4 regions of the Streptomyces sp. NPDC085900 genome follow, and region 2 is predicted to be linked to each of the others. Evidence: riboswitches for the same ligand, from Rfam matches in the RefSeq annotation. Region 2 holds a riboswitch; each other region holds the start of a gene.
What was found. Region 2 has a riboswitch for cyclic di-AMP ahead of ACIGDI_RS05465 (C40 family peptidase). Riboswitches for the same ligand answer to the same signal wherever they lie in the genome.
Positions count from the first base shown of each region.

Region 1 (3,874 bases), on a different contig from region 2:
GTGGGAAACTGGTCTAGACAACCCTGAACACCGAAGGGCAGCATCACATGGCTGAGCGCCGCGTCAACGTCGGCTGGGCCGAGGGCCTCCACGCCCGCCCCGCTTCCATCTTCGTCCGGGCCGCCACGGCCGCAGGTATCCCGGTGACGATCGCCAAGGCCGACGGCAACCCCGTCAACGCGGCCTCCATGCTGGCCGTCCTGGGTCTGGGCGCCCAGGGTGGCGAGGAGATCGTCCTCGCCTCCGACGCCGAGGGCGCCGACGCCGCCCTCGACCGTCTGGCCAAGCTGGTCTCCGAGGGCCTCGAGGAGCTTCCCGAGACCGTCTGATCGCGGCACCGCAGAAGGGCTCGTCCGAATTACCGGGCGGGCCCTTCGCATTTCCTGTGCCGGGGTCGGGAATTCTCGACGGCGGGCAGCATGAATTAGCCCCCTCGAATTTCCTGCTCTTTGTATACGGCGCTCGTGTTAATGCCGCAGGCTCGACATGTTTACGGCATGTTGCGAGTTCCTCACACCGTTCGCGCCGCCGAATCGCAGCCGGTGCGCGGCGGTCGAGCGCTCGGTGTGCAGGCTCGTGATCGCCCGCGCGCGCTCGGCGTCGCCCCGGGCCACGGCGTCGACGATCGCGCCGTGCTCCGCCCAGGACTCCACGGGGTTGGCCGGCGCGTCCACCGCGTACATCCAGGTGATCTTGTGGCGCAGCTGGGTCAGCATCGAGGTCAGGGCGGGGCTGCCGGAGGCCTGGGCGAGCGTCTCGTGGAACCAGCCCCCCAGAGAGCGCAGATCCTCGCTGCCGCCCCTCCTGGCGCGCTCCTGGCCCAGTCTGACCAGGCCGCGCAGGACCTTGAGGTGGGCCTCGGTGCGCCGCTGGGCTGCCCGGGAGGCACCCAGCGGCTCCAGCAGCATGCGCATCTCCAGCAGGTCGGCGGCCTCCTGCTCGGTCGGTTCCGCCACGCACGCGCCCGCGTGCCGGCGGGTCACCACGAAGCCCTCGGCCTCCAGGGTGCGCAGGGCCTCACGGACGGGGACGCGCGAGACGCCGTAACGACGGGCGAGGAGTTCCTCGGTGAGACGGCCGCCACGCTCGTAGACACCCGCGACGATGTCGTCCCGGATGGCCGTGCACACCGAGTGCGCCGGAATACGCATGACCGACCTCCGTCTTAATCCCCGTGAAACGTCGACGATTGACGTTGTGTCCAGCGACTCTATTGCAATGAGCCGGAATTTCCGACGGGGGGCCGGAATCCATGGATATTTTTTGGACAGAGGGGTGACAGAAACGACGAAAACCCCGGCTCGGGGGAGCCGGGGTCCTCGGAGTCTGGCGGCGCGTCGCTAGACGTTCACACCGTGCGAGCGCAGGTACGCGACCGGGTCGATGTCCGAGCCGTAGTCGGGGGTCGTACGGGCCTCGAAGTGCAGGTGCGGTCCGGTGGTGTTGCCGGTGGAGCCGGAGAGACCGATCTGCTGGCCGGTGACGACCTTCTGGCCGACCGAGACGCCGATGGACGACAGGTGGCCGTACTGGGTGTACGTCCCGTCGTTCATCTTGATCACGATCTGGTTGCCGTAGGCCCCGCCCCAGCCGGTCTGGACGACCGTGCCGTAGCCCACCGCGTGGACGGACGTGCCGCTCGCCGCGTGGAAGTCGATGCCGGTGTGGCTGCCGGAGGACCACAGGGAGCTGCTGGCCTTGTAGCCGGTGGAGACGTACGAGTTGGAGATCGGCGCGACGAAGGAGTTCAGGCGCTTGCGCTCGGCCTCACGGGCGGCGCGCTCCTTGGCCTCGCGCTCCTTCTTGGCGAGCGCTTCGGCCTTCTTGCGGGCGGCCTCCTCGGCGGCCTTCTTGCGGGCGGCCTCCTCGGCGGCCTGCTTCTGGGCCTCGGCCTGCGCGTCGATCTTCTCGGCGATCGAGTCGCCGATGCTGATGACGGGGGTGAAGCCGGTCTGCTCGACGGCGTCGACGGAGTTGTCGGCGGCGAGCGCGGGTGCCGCGAGGGCACCGATCACACCGGTGGTGGCGAGGGCCGCGACGCCGGCGACCTGGGCGGTGGAACGCTTGATCCGGCTGGGACGACGGTGCTTCCCGGTGGCGCACATGAACGCCATGTACAGGCTGGTCCTTTCCTTCCCTCTCGCCTACCGGGTTAGCTGACGGGTTCGGAGCAGGAAGGTCTCCTACGGACCCCCTCGCGGCTCGCGCGGGCGTCCGATTCACCCCAGGGACTGCGGTGGGTCCCCGGCTCCCCTGGCTCGCGCCGTACGGGGACTCGGCGATGACTGTCCGGTGCCGCGGGTGCGGCGCACTGCCTGACGAACAGCCCGCATGACGCTAAGCGGGGCGCCTTTCAATCCCCAAACGGATCGCGGCTTTTGTAGCGCATCCCACAGGGCAGACAGGCATCTCTCCTTCAATTCCGCGCCAATTCGGACATAGAAGGGCCCTAGTGACAGGTCAGTCACCAGGGCCCCTCCACGCGCGCGTGCCGCTACTCGGCGGAAACCACGGTCACTTCACCGATGCCGAGCGCCTCCACCGGCGCCTTGATCTGCGCCGCGTCGCCGACGAGGACGGTCACCAGACGGTCCACCGGGAACGCGTTCACGACCGCCGCGGTGGCCTCCACCGTGCCGGTCGCGGCGAGCTGCTGATACAGCGTCGCCTGGTAGTCGTCGGGCAGGTGCTGCTCGACCTGGTCGGCCAGCGTGCTCGCGACCGCCGCCGCGGTCTCGTACTTCAGCGGCGCCACGCCCACGAGGTTCTGCACGGCGACGTCGACCTCGGCGTCGGTGAGGCCGCCCTCGGCGAGCGTGCGCAGCACCTTCCAGAGGTCGTCGAGCGCCGGACCGGTGTTCGGGGTGTCGACGGAGCCGCTGATGGCGAGCATCGACGCGCCCGTGCCGTCCGGGGCGGACCTGAGGACCTGCCCGAACGCGCGCACACCGTAGGTGTAGCCCTTCTCCTCGCGCAGGACGCGGTCCAGGCGGGAGGTGAGGGTGCCGCCGAGGCAGTACGTGCCGAGCACCTGCGCCGGCCACACGCGGTCGTGCCGGTCTGCGCCGACGCGGCCGATGAGCAGCTGCGTCTGGACGGCGCCGGGACGGTCCACGATGATCACGCGCCCGGTGTCGTCGGCGGTCACCGGCGGCACGGGACGGGGCTCGGCCGTGGAGCCCGTCCAGGTGCCCAGGGTCTCGCCGAGCAGGGCGTCCAGGTCGATGCCGGTGAGGTCGCCGACGACGACCGCGGTGGCCGTGGCGGGCCGGACGTGACGGTCGTAGAAGGCGCGTACGGCGGCCGCGTCGATCTTCTCGACGGTCTCCTCGGTGCCCTGCCGCGGGCGGGACATGCGCGAGGTCGCCGGGAACAGCTCCCTGGAGAGCTCCTTGGCCGCCCGGCGGGAGGGGTTGGCCAGCTCGTGCGGGATCTCGTCCAGACGGTTGCGCACCAGCCGCTCGACCTCGCCGTCGGCGAACGCGGGCGCCCTGAGGGCGTCGGCGAGCAGGCCGAGCGCCTTGGCCAGGCGGGAGGCCGGCACTTCGAGGCTGAGGCGGACACCAGGGTGGTCGGCGTGCGCGTCGAGGGTGGCGCCGCAGCGCTCCAGCTCGGCGGCGAACTCCTCGGCGGAGTGCTTGTCGGTGCCCTCGGAGAAGGCCCGCGCCATGATCGTGGCGACGCCGTCGAAGCCGGTCGGCTCGGCCTCCAGGGGTGCGTCCAGGAGCACCTCGACGGCGACGACCTGCTGTCCGGGGCGGTGGCAGCGCAGCACGGTCAGGCCGTTGTCGAGCGCCCCGCGCGTGGGCGCGGGGAACGCCCACGGCCTGGCCTCGCCGGCCTGGGGCTGCGGGTGGAACTCCATCGTGGCGAG
Region 1 is NZ_JBITSP010000009.1:284,322-288,195, forward strand. It holds gene ACIGDI_RS29590 (HPr family phosphocarrier protein) at 48-329, shown strand; gene ACIGDI_RS29595 (GntR family transcriptional regulator) at 468-1,151, opposite strand; gene ACIGDI_RS29600 (M23 family metallopeptidase) at 1,341-2,114, opposite strand; cyclic di-AMP (ydaO/yuaA leader) riboswitch at 2,127-2,291, opposite strand; gene ACIGDI_RS29605 (M16 family metallopeptidase) at 2,495-3,874, opposite strand, start outside.
Region 1: it holds a riboswitch for cyclic di-AMP, as region 2 does, so the genes downstream of both, ACIGDI_RS29600 (M23 family metallopeptidase) here and ACIGDI_RS05465 (C40 family peptidase) in region 2, are expected to answer to the same signal.

Region 2 (3,874 bases):
CCGTGCGATGGGCGGCCGACTGCCGTACGGCAGGCCTCGCCGTGGGCTGCTTCCGTCCTCCTTCCGTTCCCGACGGCATCTCACGGCTCAGGCTGACCGCCCGCGCGGACCTCTCCGGGGCGCAGATCGAACATGCGGTGAAGGTGATCGGCGAGACGCGACCATGAGTCGGCGTGACACGGCCGTGTGCCGCGCGATCACGGACTGATCAGGACCTGACGACCGCGAGGAAGCCCGCCCAGCTCTCGGGGGAGAAGAGCAGCGCGGGTCCCGCGGTGTCCTTGGAGTCGCGCACCGCGAGCAGTCCGGACCATGGGCCGGAGTGCGGCAGTGCCGTCTCGACGCAGTTGTTCGCTCCCGTGCTGTAGCTGCTGCGCAGCCACCGCACGCCGTGCAGTTCGGTGCTGGAAGGTACGTTCCGAGGCAGTGCGGACATGGTGCCTCCTTACGCGCCGTCAAACTGTCGCGGCGATGTAATCCAACGAGTCCTCGGGTGAAAGGGCATGAATCCGAAGGGCGTTGAAGGCCTGTGTATAGGCCTCCAGGTCTTCTTTCCGTTCGAGGTAGAGGCTACTCGTCAAGTGGTCGAGAACAACCACGTCCAGATCAGAAGTGCGCGAAAATGAGAAGATTACGAAAGGGCCTGTGACACCGACATGTGCCCCGGCGGCGAACGGCAGCACCTGAAGCCGAACTTGGGGCAGACGGGCCGCTTCCAGGAGCCGTTCGCGTTGCCGTGCCATGACGTCCGGACCGCCGATCTCCCGGTGCAGCACCGCCTCGTCCAGGACCGCTGCCAGCTCCAACGGCGGATCCGCGCGCAGTACGTCCTGCCGGGCCAGCCGCACCTCGACCAGAGCGTCCAGCCGTTCGTCGTCCAGTCCGTCGACCGCCGCGCGGGTGACCGCACGCGCGTATTCGGGCGTTTGCAGCAGACCGGGCACGACGGACGTCTCCAGCGTGCGCATCGCGCTCGCCTGCGACTCGAGGCTGATGAAGTCGCGATAGGTGGGCGGGAGAATTCCGCGATAGGCGTGCCACCAGTGGTGGCGCCCGCCCCCCTCGTCGGAGCCCGCCAACACCAAAAGCAACTCGCGCAGTTGGGAGTCCGCGACACCGTAGGCGTCGAGAAGTAACCGCACATCGGCCGGTTTCACCCCGCTGGCGCCCGTCTCTATCCGGCTCACCTTCGACTGGTGCCAGCCCACGAGCCGGGCCGCCTCACCACTGGTGAGGCCCGCCCCCGTGCGCAGGGCGCGCAGTTCGGCGCCCAGCTTGCGGCGGCGCACCGCGGGACCGTTCTGCATGCGGTACTCCTTACTCCTTCCGGGGCGCCCAAATACGGTCTTCCGTCGTAGAGTTCACCGCTTTGAGCGACAGATATATGCATATCTTGGTGGATCGCCACCCGTGACCGTCGCGGTAATGGCAGTCTGGCGAAGAAGCACCAGTCCGGGACCGTACTCGAACCATCCGCTCCATGTCGGACTCCGGTCCCGTGGGAAAGGGACGACGTCGCCATGGCAGACCACCTGGAAGCATCCGTCACTCTGCCGAGCGAGCCGGCCTCGGTCTCCGCCGCTCGCGGCTACGTGGTCACCACGCTGGCGGAATGGGGTCTGCCCGCCCACACCGAAGCGGCCGAGACGATCCGCCTCATTGTCTCCGAACTGGCCACCAACGCGGTACAGCACACCTTCGGGCAGTCCCCCACCTTCACGGTGGACCTGCGGCTCGACCGTGACGAGCAACTGCGGATCGGTGTCACCGACAGCCATCCGCGCTTCCCCAAGCGGCTGCCGGCCGCGGTCCAGCAGGACAACGGCCGGGGCATGGTGATCATCCGTTGGCTGGCGGCCGAGTGCGGCGGCAAGCTGCGGGTGCGGCCCACGAGAGAGGGCGGCAAGACGGTCTCCATCGAACTGCCGTGGACCGTTCCGGCCCAGCCGGTCACGGCGGGGCAGCAGGAGCCGTGAACCAAGACGCCCAGGCGCGATACGCCTGGGTGCGAAGAAGTGTCGAGCCCCGTGGGGGTGACGGCAGGTCAGGGTGCCGCCACCCCCACGGGAGAGTCAGCTGATCCGGCCGTACCAGACGCTCCTGGTCCAGATCTTCTGGAGCTTCACGACGTCCCCGGTCTTCGGGGCGTGCCAGATCTTCCCCTTCCCGGCGTAGATGCCCACGTGGTAGACGTTCGAGCCCGAGTGGAAGAACACCAGGTCTCCGGCCTTGCGGTGGCTCGCGGAGATGTGGTGGGACTTGTTGTACTGCTGGGCCGCCGTACGAGGCAGTTTCTTGCCCGCCTTCTTGAACGAGTACAGCGTGAGCCCCGAGCAGTCGAAGCGGCGCGGTCCGGTGGCGCCCCACTTGTACGGGGATCCCTTTTTGGACGCCGCTACCTGAAGCGCCTTCGTCGCCGTCGTCGCGGCCGCGGCGTCGGTGGCGACGCCCGGGAGCACGACGGAGCCGCCCACTGCGGCGAGAGTGAGGGCCGAGGCCGTGCCGGCCCGGACCATCAGCGACGGGACACGATTGAGCGCAGTCATGCGCAACCCTTCGTCAGCCGCCTGTGAAGGATGACCTGTCGGATTCGGGCTGGCGAAGTTGCCCGGCCGCTGCTGCGGCTTCACCCCAAGGGCTGCTCGGTCCGGTCATGGCGTGACCGTGCCGGCGACCCGTCGTGCTTGGGTCCTCCACTCCTGCCGATCCACTCCTGTCGACCGGTCATCCGGGCGGCGGCAGGACTCGGCGTCCGCCCGGATCGCCCCGCCGCTGTGGCGGGGGCTTGTCGTCAGACAGGGATCTTGGCTCACTGATGTCCGAAAATCCCAATGGAATCGGGGATTTGTGGCGTTACTCACCACTCACCCGTTCGGGTGGACACCCTGTTTTTCGAACAGCCGTCGCGGTATCGAGGAGCCCCGGACCAGGGGCGGAACGTCCCATTCCGCCCTTTGGGTACGCGTGTTGCGCAACCGGAACGGTCCCGAAACAGCAGCCGCGTCTACTCCAAAAGGGGGTACGCCGTTTGGTCCGTTTCAAGCCCGGTCCGGACGGTCGCGTCAACTGTCGGACTGCGGCGGCACGGTGACCCGTGCCGTACGCCGCTCGCCGTCCAGCACCCGCATGGCCCGACCCAGCGTGGGGGCGTGCAGTTCGGTCTCGCCCCGCTGGTGCATCAGCACCAGGGCGTCGCGCAGTTCGGCCGCCTTGGTCACCAGCGCCTGAGCGGCGCGGAGGCCGCGGTACGTGTCTCCGTGGTGCGCCGGGTTGATGCGGCCGAGCAGGTCGACCACGTCGAGGTAACGGTCGATCAACTCGCCCTCGGCGCGCGTGAGGGCGGGCAGCGGCGGGAGTTCGGGTGGCAGCACCGGCCGCTCACCTCCCCGCGGGCGGCGCGAGGGGGGACCTGCGGCTGGGGACGATCCGGTCCACCAGCCCGTACTCCACCGCCTCCTGGGCGTCGAGGATCTTGTCGCGCTCGATGTCCTCGGTCACCTGCTCCCGGGACCGCCCCGTGTGCCGTACCAGCATCTCCTCCAGGCGGGTGCGCAGCCGTGACAGCTCGTCGGCCTGGATGGCCAGGTCGCTGGCCTGACCCTGCACCGGTTCGTACAGCGCGGGCTGACGGATGACCATGCGCGCGCCCGGCAGCGCGGACCGCTTGCCCGGCGTGCCGGCCGCCAGCAGCACCGCCGCCGAGGAGCCCGCCTGCCCCAGGCAGATCGTCTCCACGTCGCAGCCGACGTACTGGATCGTGTCGTAGATCGCCGACATGGCGGTGAACGAGCCGCCCGGGGAGTTGATGTACAGCGAGATGTCCCGGTCCGGGTCCTGGTACTCGAGGTGCATGAACTGCGCCATCACGTCGTTG
Region 2 is NZ_JBITSP010000002.1:150,207-154,080, forward strand. It holds gene ACIGDI_RS05445 (8-amino-7-oxononanoate synthase) at 1-167, shown strand, start outside; gene ACIGDI_RS05450 (DUF397 domain-containing protein) at 209-436, opposite strand; gene ACIGDI_RS05455 (helix-turn-helix domain-containing protein) at 456-1,307, opposite strand; gene ACIGDI_RS05460 (ATP-binding protein) at 1,521-1,976, shown strand; gene ACIGDI_RS05465 (C40 family peptidase) at 2,073-2,546, opposite strand; cyclic di-AMP (ydaO/yuaA leader) riboswitch at 2,550-2,761, opposite strand; gene ACIGDI_RS05470 (hypothetical protein) at 3,063-3,371, opposite strand; gene ACIGDI_RS05475 (ATP-dependent Clp protease proteolytic subunit) at 3,379-3,874, opposite strand, start outside.

Region 3 (3,874 bases), on a different contig from region 2:
ACGCGCATGATTCTGTTTTCTCCCCGCAGACCGGCCGACACCGCCTGCGCCGGCCTTCTGGCCATGCGTACGGCGGGATCACGAGCAGGGCTCAGCTCACCCATATGACGTACGTCACACCGAATTGCCCCGATGGCGGGATCCCCAGGGGCAACGGGAGGAAATCAGCTCATTCCGGGACGGAATCAACCCGCCCGATGCACCACGGCGTCGCACATCTCCATGAGCGCCACCTTGGCGTCGCACTCCTTCAGCGGAGCCAGCGCCGACCGGGCGTCCTCCGCGTACCGCACGGTGTCCCGGCGCGCCTGCTCCAGCGCGGGGTGCGCCCGCAGCCCGGCCAGTGCCTCCGCGTGCCGCGCGTCGTCGCTCAGGTCGGAGTCCAGCAGCTCGCACAGCGCGAGGTCCTCGGCCAGCCCGAGCCGCTGCGCCCGCTCGCGCAGCCGCAGCACCGGCAGCGTCGGGATGCCCTCGCGCAGGTCCGTGCCGGGCGTCTTGCCGGACTCGTGCGAGTCGGAGGCGATGTCCAGGACGTCGTCGGCGAGCTGGAAGGCGACGCCCAGCCGCTCCCCGTACTGGGTCAGCACGTCCACGACCGTCTCGTCGGCGCCCGACATCATCGCGCCGAACCGGCACGACACGGCCACCAGCGACCCCGTCTTGCCGCTGAGCACGTCCAGGTAGTGCTCGACCGGGTCCCGGCCGTCCTGCGGCCCCGCCGTCTCCAGGATCTGCCCGGTGACCAGCCGCTCGAACGCCTCGGCCTGCACCCGCACCGCCTCCGGGCCGAGGTCGGCCAGGATGTGGGAGGCGCGCGCGAACAGGAAGTCGCCGGTCAGGACCGCCACCGAGTTGCCCCAGCGGGTGTTCGCGCTGTCGACCCCGCGGCGCACGGCCGCCTCGTCCATGACGTCGTCGTGGTAGAGCGTCGCGAGGTGGGTCAGCTCCACGACCACGGCCGACGGCACCACGCCGGGCGCATACGGGTCACCGAACTGGGCGGCGAGCATCACCAGCAGCGGGCGGAAGCGCTTTCCACCCGCTCGCACCAGGTGCTGGGCGGCCTCCGTGATGAAGGGGACCTCGCTCTTGGTGGCTTCGAGCAGGCCCTCCTCGACAGCCACCAATCCGGCCTGGACATCGGCTTCCAGAGCCTGGTCCCGCACGCTCAGCCCGAACGGCCCGACGACGGTCACGAGGGGTCTCCTGTCTGCTGGTGTCTACTGGCTGGTTACGCGGTTTGTCGATAGGTCGCTGCCATCACTCAAGTCAGCGTATCCGGTCGCCTTTCGATCACCCATGCCGCCCGCCCGTCCAGCAGGGGCGGTATGGGATCACGCCCGGTATGTTTCTGATCACCTCATAACAATGCATTTTTACTGACTTGCTCTGCGGGGGGCGATTCCCCTTTCGACGCGCCCGGGCCGTGACGGCATGGACATGGCGGCCGCTCCCGGGGACTCAAGGGGTTACGGGGGTTCCGGCGCACGACCCCGGGCGACACACGCAAAGGCATCACCCGGAGCGAGGGCCCCCGAGGGCGAGCGAACTCCCACGGGCCGCCCATTGACTATGAGTTGGGCCCATTGCCCGATTTGACGCGCTTGTCGACACCCGTGACTTGGCTCACTCGACGCCAAGATCCACATTCCGGGCGATTTCGGCCGATCCACCTTCCCGGAAAAGCGAGTTGAGGCTTGGCAAGCGCAAAGGATCAAGCACCCCAAAGCCCCCACACCGAGGTCAAGCGGCCCGATGTGTGACTCCGCCGCTTGTTCCGGACATGTGCTGTCGCATACGTTCCCGCCTTGCCGGGCGGACGCCTAATCCTGCCGCCGCCCGTTCTCCACCATCGACCAACTCACGCACGGCAGGAGCGGGGGAACCAGGTAAGCCGCCGGACGGGCGTCCCAGGACGCCCTCACCGGCTTGGGGTGAAGTCGTGTCGTCGTACGGCGGCGCGGCCGGGCAGCTCCCGCCCGAACCCGACAGCTCACCTCGCAGGCGACGGAGAGGAAACCCGCCATGCCCGCAACCGCTCGCCACCGCCTCACCAAGCGATCCCGCCTCGTCCGCAAGCTCGCCGTCATCGGAACGGGCGCCGCCGTTCTCGCCCTTCCGGTCGTCGGCGCGACCAGCGCCTCCGCGGCGACCGACAGCGTCGTCACCGCGTCGTCGCTCGGCTACAGCAACAACCTCGACGGCTGGATCCGGGCGTCCCTGCAGGTCATGGCCCAGCACGGCATCCCCGGCACGTACGACGGCATCTACCGCAACGTCATGCGCGAGTCCTCGGGCAACCCCTACGCCATCAACAACTGGGACTCCAACGCCCTGGCCGGCACCCCCTCCAAGGGCCTGCTGCAGGTGATCGACCCGACGTTCGCCGCCTACCACGTCGCGGGCACGGCGTACGACCCCTACGACCCGGTCGCCAACATCACCGCCGCCTGCAACTACGCGTACCAGCGCTACGGCTCCATCGACAACGTCTACGGCGCCTACTAGGCCGGCGAGGCGAAGGACCGTCAGGTCCTAGACCCGCGCGAACAACCGCTCGAGGACGACGGCAATGCCGTCGTCCTCGTTCGACAGGGTGACCTCGTCGGCCACCGCCTTCAGCTCGGGATGGGCGTTGGCCATGGCGATGCCCCGGGCGGCCCAGTCGAACATCGGGATGTCGTTGGGCATGTCGCCGAACGCGAGCGTCTCCCCCGGGCCCAGGCCGAGGTGTTCGGCGGCCAGCGCGAGGCCCGTCGCCTTGGTGATGCCGCATGGCTGGAGTTCGACGGTCCCGGGTCCCGACATGGTGACGGTGGCCAGGGAACCGACCACCGACCGCGCCGTCGCCGCCAACTCGTCGTCGGACAGGTAGGGATGGCGCAGCAGCACCTTGCTGATCGGCTCGCACCACAGGTCGTCGCGCCGGTCGACGCGTACGGCGGGCAGGGTCGGGTGCGGCATCAGGTACCCGGGCTCGATGAGCGTGAGCCCGTCGACGCCGTCCTGGTCGACGGCCGCGTACACCTGGCCCACCTCGGCCTCGATCTTGCCGAGGGCCGTCTCGGCCAGCTCCCGGTCCAGCGTGACGGACCACAGCAGACGGTCCGCGCCGGCGTCGTACACCTGCGCGCCCTGCCCGCACACCGCGAGCCCCGTGCTGCCCAGATCGTCCAGGAGCGGCCGCACTCTGGGGGCCGGGCGGCCGGTCACCACGAGGTGCCGGGCCCCGGACTCCGCCACGCGCGCGAGGGCGGCGAGGGACCGGTCGGACAGCGTGTCGTCGCCTCGCAGAAGGGTGCCGTCCAGGTCGGTGGCGATGAGTGCATATGCGGTGGGTGCGGCCATGATCAGAGAATACGGACAGGACGCACCGCCGACTCATCGCGAACCGGACGACCGCCCCGTTCACCGGCGTCACTCGGTCAACTCCCGTACCGGTTCCTGCCCTTGATCACGGCCCGTGGCCCTGGACCGTGGGGCCCGGCACTCGCCGGACCCCTTCGGCCGCGTCCGTCAGGGTCTCAACCGTGCGCCGCCGCAAGGTGCTTGGCGAGCCTCGGTGAGGCGAACTCCGTGCCGCACACGAACCGCATCACCGGCCCGTACGAGGCCGCGGCGGGCAGACCGGTGAAGTACAGGCCCGGCACCGAGGACACGTATCCGGCGCCCAGCCTGGGCGTGCCGCGGCTGACGGCGAGGCGGGTGCGCAGCTCGTGGCCGAGGAAGTCCATGGCCGCGATGTCCACCCGGTAGCCGGTCGCCGCGATGACGTGGTCGGCCGACAGCTTGTCCGTGCGGCTGTCGAGCGTGCGGACCGTCAGCGTCGGGCTGCCACCGTCGGCTTCCGTGCGCACGATCCGCTCGACCTCGC
Region 3 is NZ_JBITSP010000003.1:898,231-902,104, forward strand. It holds gene ACIGDI_RS13610 (CHRD domain-containing protein) at 1-8, opposite strand, end outside; gene ACIGDI_RS13615 (polyprenyl synthetase family protein) at 186-1,196, opposite strand; cyclic di-AMP (ydaO/yuaA leader) riboswitch at 1,844-2,020, shown strand; gene ACIGDI_RS13620 (transglycosylase SLT domain-containing protein) at 2,026-2,508, shown strand; gene ACIGDI_RS13625 (HAD family hydrolase) at 2,536-3,348, opposite strand; gene ACIGDI_RS13630 (FAD-dependent oxidoreductase) at 3,525-3,874, opposite strand, start outside.
Region 3: it holds a riboswitch for cyclic di-AMP, as region 2 does, so the genes downstream of both, ACIGDI_RS13620 (transglycosylase SLT domain-containing protein) here and ACIGDI_RS05465 (C40 family peptidase) in region 2, are expected to answer to the same signal.

Region 4 (3,874 bases), on a different contig from region 2:
TGATCCTCGGCCTGGTCTACGTGAAGCGGGACGAGGAGAAGGTGGACAAGAGCATGTTCGGGCTGGTGGGCGCGCTCACCACGGCGAACATCTTCATCGCGGTGCTGTGGACCTGACGCGGGCGAGTGGTGGCGCGATGGGGCGCACGGTGATTGCCGTGCGCCCCTGTTGTCGCTGACGCGCCGGGCTCACGCCGGTCTGACCACGCTGTGGATGATGGACTCGCCGCCGTAGTAGATCGACTCCTCGCGGACGTAAGCGCCCGGCTTCGGGGCGTGGATCATCATGCCGTTGCCGATGTAGATGCCGACGTGGCTGATGTCGTCGTAGAAGAAGATCAGGTCTCCCGGCTGGGCGTCGGTGAGGGAGACGGTGGTGCCGGCGTTCACCTGGTCGTAGGTGGTGCGCGGGAGCGTGACGCCGGCGGCCTTCCAGGCGGCCTGGGTGAGACCGGAGCAGTCGTAGGAGCCGGGGCCGGTGGCGCCCCAGACGTACGGCTTGCCGATCTGCGCGCGGGCGAACGAGATCGCCTTCGCGGCCTTGGTGGCGTACGAGGAGTCCGAGGTGCCCGTACCGGTACCGGTGCTGGTGCCGGACGTGGACGTGGAGCCGCTGTCCTGGGTCGCGGCCGCTGCCTCGGCCTGCGCGGCCGCCTGCTGCTTGGCCAGCTCGGCGGCCTTGCGGGCGGCCTCCTCCTGCTTCTGCTTCTCGATCTGAGCGAGCCGCGCCTTCTCCTGGGCCGTCAGCTTCGACAGCAGCTCGCGCGCGGAGCTGAGCTTGCGCTGCACCGTGGACTTGGCGGTCTGCAGGTCGCTCTGCGTCCGGGTGAGCGTCTCCAGACTCCGGGAGGCCTCTTCGCGCTTCTTCATCGTCGCCGACTGCTCGGCGAAGTAGTCGTCGACCGCGGTCTTCTGACGTGAGGTCAGCCGGCCCATCAGCTGCGTCTGGTCGAAGTAGTCCTGCGGGGAGTCGGCGAGCAGGAAGGTCGCCGTGTCGGGTGCGGCGGCCCCGGTGCGGTACTGGGCGGCGGCGAAGGAACCGAGCTGCTCGCGCTCCTGGTTGAGCTTCTGGGCGCGCTTGGCGACGTCGTCGAGGAGGGTGTCGACCTGCTTGCGCTGCTTGGTGGTCTTCTCCTTGGCCGCGTTGTACTTCTCGGTGGCCGACTCGGCCTGGCGGTAGAGGTCGTCGACCTTCTTCTCGACCTCCTCGAGGCTGGGCCGGCCGTCGGTGGAGGGTGTTGCGTCGGCCGTCTGGGACAGCAGTGCCACGGAGGTGAGGGCGGCCGTGGCGAGAGCGGGGGTGCGTATGCCTGGTACACGCGTTCCCGCGGGGCGCGACTTGCGGTGCGACGCCAAGGGAGGCGACTCCTTCCATGCTCCGCCTACCGAGTTAGCTGTCGGGTTCGGGCGGGTGGTTCGGAAGGGTTGCCCTACGGTCCGCTCCCCGCGAGGGGGTCGGGCCGATTCACCCCAAGGTCGGTTGGGTCCCCGGCTCCGGACGGCGCGGCGGCGCCCCGGACTCGGCGGAGGCCACGCGGCCCGGCGACGTTCGCCGGTGGGGGTCGTATGGCCTGCGCGGAACGGTAGCCAACTCGTGTGGCCTCTGTGAAGGATGATGTTCGATATGCCCGATACATTTTCGTGACCTTTGGTCAACCGGTCGCCGCTGGTCACAGACCGTGGCGGAGGGGTGCGGCAGCGTGTGCGGCGGTATCGGATCCGGTCCGGATCCGGCGATGTTCTCAGGGCGGCGGCGGGCTGTCAGTGGGGCCCCCTAGACTCGGAGAGCGATGAGCAGCCTCTTTGACGACAGCTTCCTGGCGGACCTCCAGGCCCCCCGCGGCCACGAGGAACCCCCGCCACCGCCCGAGGACGATCACGTACCGGAGCCCGTTCCGGACGATCTGTTCGGCGGGAAGTTCGACGTACCGCCGGACCGGGACTCCTACTACCGCGACGGCGCCCCGCGTCCGGCGATCGACCCGGCCGCGCTCCTCGACGGGCTGAACGAGAACCAGCGCGCGGCCGTCGTGCACGCCGGCACCCCCCTGCTCATCGTGGCCGGCGCCGGCTCCGGCAAGACCCGCGTGCTCACCCACCGCATCGCCCACCTCCTCGGCTCGCGGAACGTGCACCCCGGCCAGATCCTCGCGATCACCTTCACCAACAAGGCCGCCGGTGAGATGAAGGAGCGTGTCGAGCAGCTCGTCGGCCCACGCGCGAACGCGATGTGGGTGATGACCTTCCACAGCGCGTGCGTGCGCATCCTGCGCCGCGAGAGCAAGAAGCTCGGTTTCACGTCCTCGTTCTCGATCTACGACGCCGCCGACAGCAAGCGCCTGATGGCCCTGGTCTGCCGGGACCTGGAGCTCGACCCCAAGCGCTATCCGCCCAAGTCCTTCAGCGCCAAGATCAGCAACCTGAAGAACGAGCTGATCGACGAGGAGGACTTCGCCGCCCAGGCCACCGACGGCTTCGAGAAGACCCTCGCCCAGGCGTACGCCATGTACCAGTCGCGGCTGCGCGAGGCGAACGCCCTCGACTTCGATGACCTGATCATGACGACGGTCAACCTGCTGCGCGCCTTCCCGGACGTCGCCGAGCACTACCGCCGCCGCTTCCGGCACGTCCTGGTCGACGAGTACCAGGACACCAACCACGCGCAGTACGCGCTGGTGCGCGAGCTCGTGGGCACGGGCGCCCACGACGAGGACGTCCCGCCGAACGAGCACGACGTCCCGCCCGCCGAACTGTGCGTCGTCGGCGACGCCGACCAGTCGATCTACGCCTTCCGCGGCGCGACGATCCGCAACATCCTCCAGTTCGAGGAGGACTACCCGGACGCGACGACGATCCTGCTGGAGCAGAACTACCGCTCCACCCAGACGATCCTCTCCGCGGCCAACGCCGTCATCGAGCGCAACGAGTCCCGCCGCCCGAAGAACCTGTGGACCAACGCCGGCGCCGGCGCGCGCATCACCGGCTACGTCGCCGACACCGAGCACGACGAGGCGCAGTTCGTCGCCGACGAGATAGACCGTCTCACCGACGCGGGCGACGCGAAGGCCGGCGACGTCGCCGTCTTCTACCGCACCAACGCCCAGTCCCGTGTCTTCGAAGAGGTCTTCATCCGCGTCGGCCTGCCCTACAAGGTCGTCGGCGGCGTCCGCTTCTACGAGCGCAAGGAGGTCCGGGACGTCCTGGCCTACCTTCGGGTCCTCGCCAACCCCGAGGACTCGGTGCCGCTGCGCCGCATCCTCAACGTCCCCAAGCGCGGCATCGGCGAGCGCGCCGAAGCGATGATCGACGCCCTCTCCCAGCGCGAGAAGATCAGCTTCGCGCAGGCGCTGCGCCGCGTCGACGAGGCGTACGGCATGGCCGCGCGGTCCACCAACGCCGTCAAGAAGTTCAACACGCTGATGGAGGACCTCCGTACGATCGTCGACTCCGGCGCGGGCCCCGCGACCGTCCTGGAGGCGGTGCTCGAACGGACCGGCTACCTCGCCGAGTTGCAGGCCTCGACCGACCCGCAGGACGAGACCCGGATCGAGAACCTCCAGGAACTCGCCGCCGTCGCCCTGGAGTTCGAGCAGGAGACCGCGGAGGGCGAGGCCTCCGGCGGACTCTCCGACTTCCTGGAGCGGGTGGCCCTGGTCGCCGACTCGGACCAGATCCCGGACGAGGAGGAGGACGGCTCCGGAGTCATCACGCTGATGACCCTGCACACCGCCAAGGGCCTCGAGTTCCCGGTGGTCTTCCTCACCGGCATGGAGGACGGCGTCTTCCCGCACATGCGCGCCCTCGGCCAGGCCAAGGAGCTGGAGGAGGAGCGGCGGCTGGCGTACGTCGGCATCACGCGCGCGCGTGAGCGGCTC
Region 4 is NZ_JBITSP010000003.1:713,443-717,316, reverse strand. It holds gene ACIGDI_RS12710 (hypothetical protein) at 1-116, shown strand, start outside; gene ACIGDI_RS12705 (NlpC/P60 family protein) at 189-1,355, opposite strand; cyclic di-AMP (ydaO/yuaA leader) riboswitch at 1,364-1,535, opposite strand; gene pcrA (DNA helicase PcrA) at 1,790-3,874, shown strand, end outside.
Region 4: it holds a riboswitch for cyclic di-AMP, as region 2 does, so the genes downstream of both, ACIGDI_RS12705 (NlpC/P60 family protein) here and ACIGDI_RS05465 (C40 family peptidase) in region 2, are expected to answer to the same signal.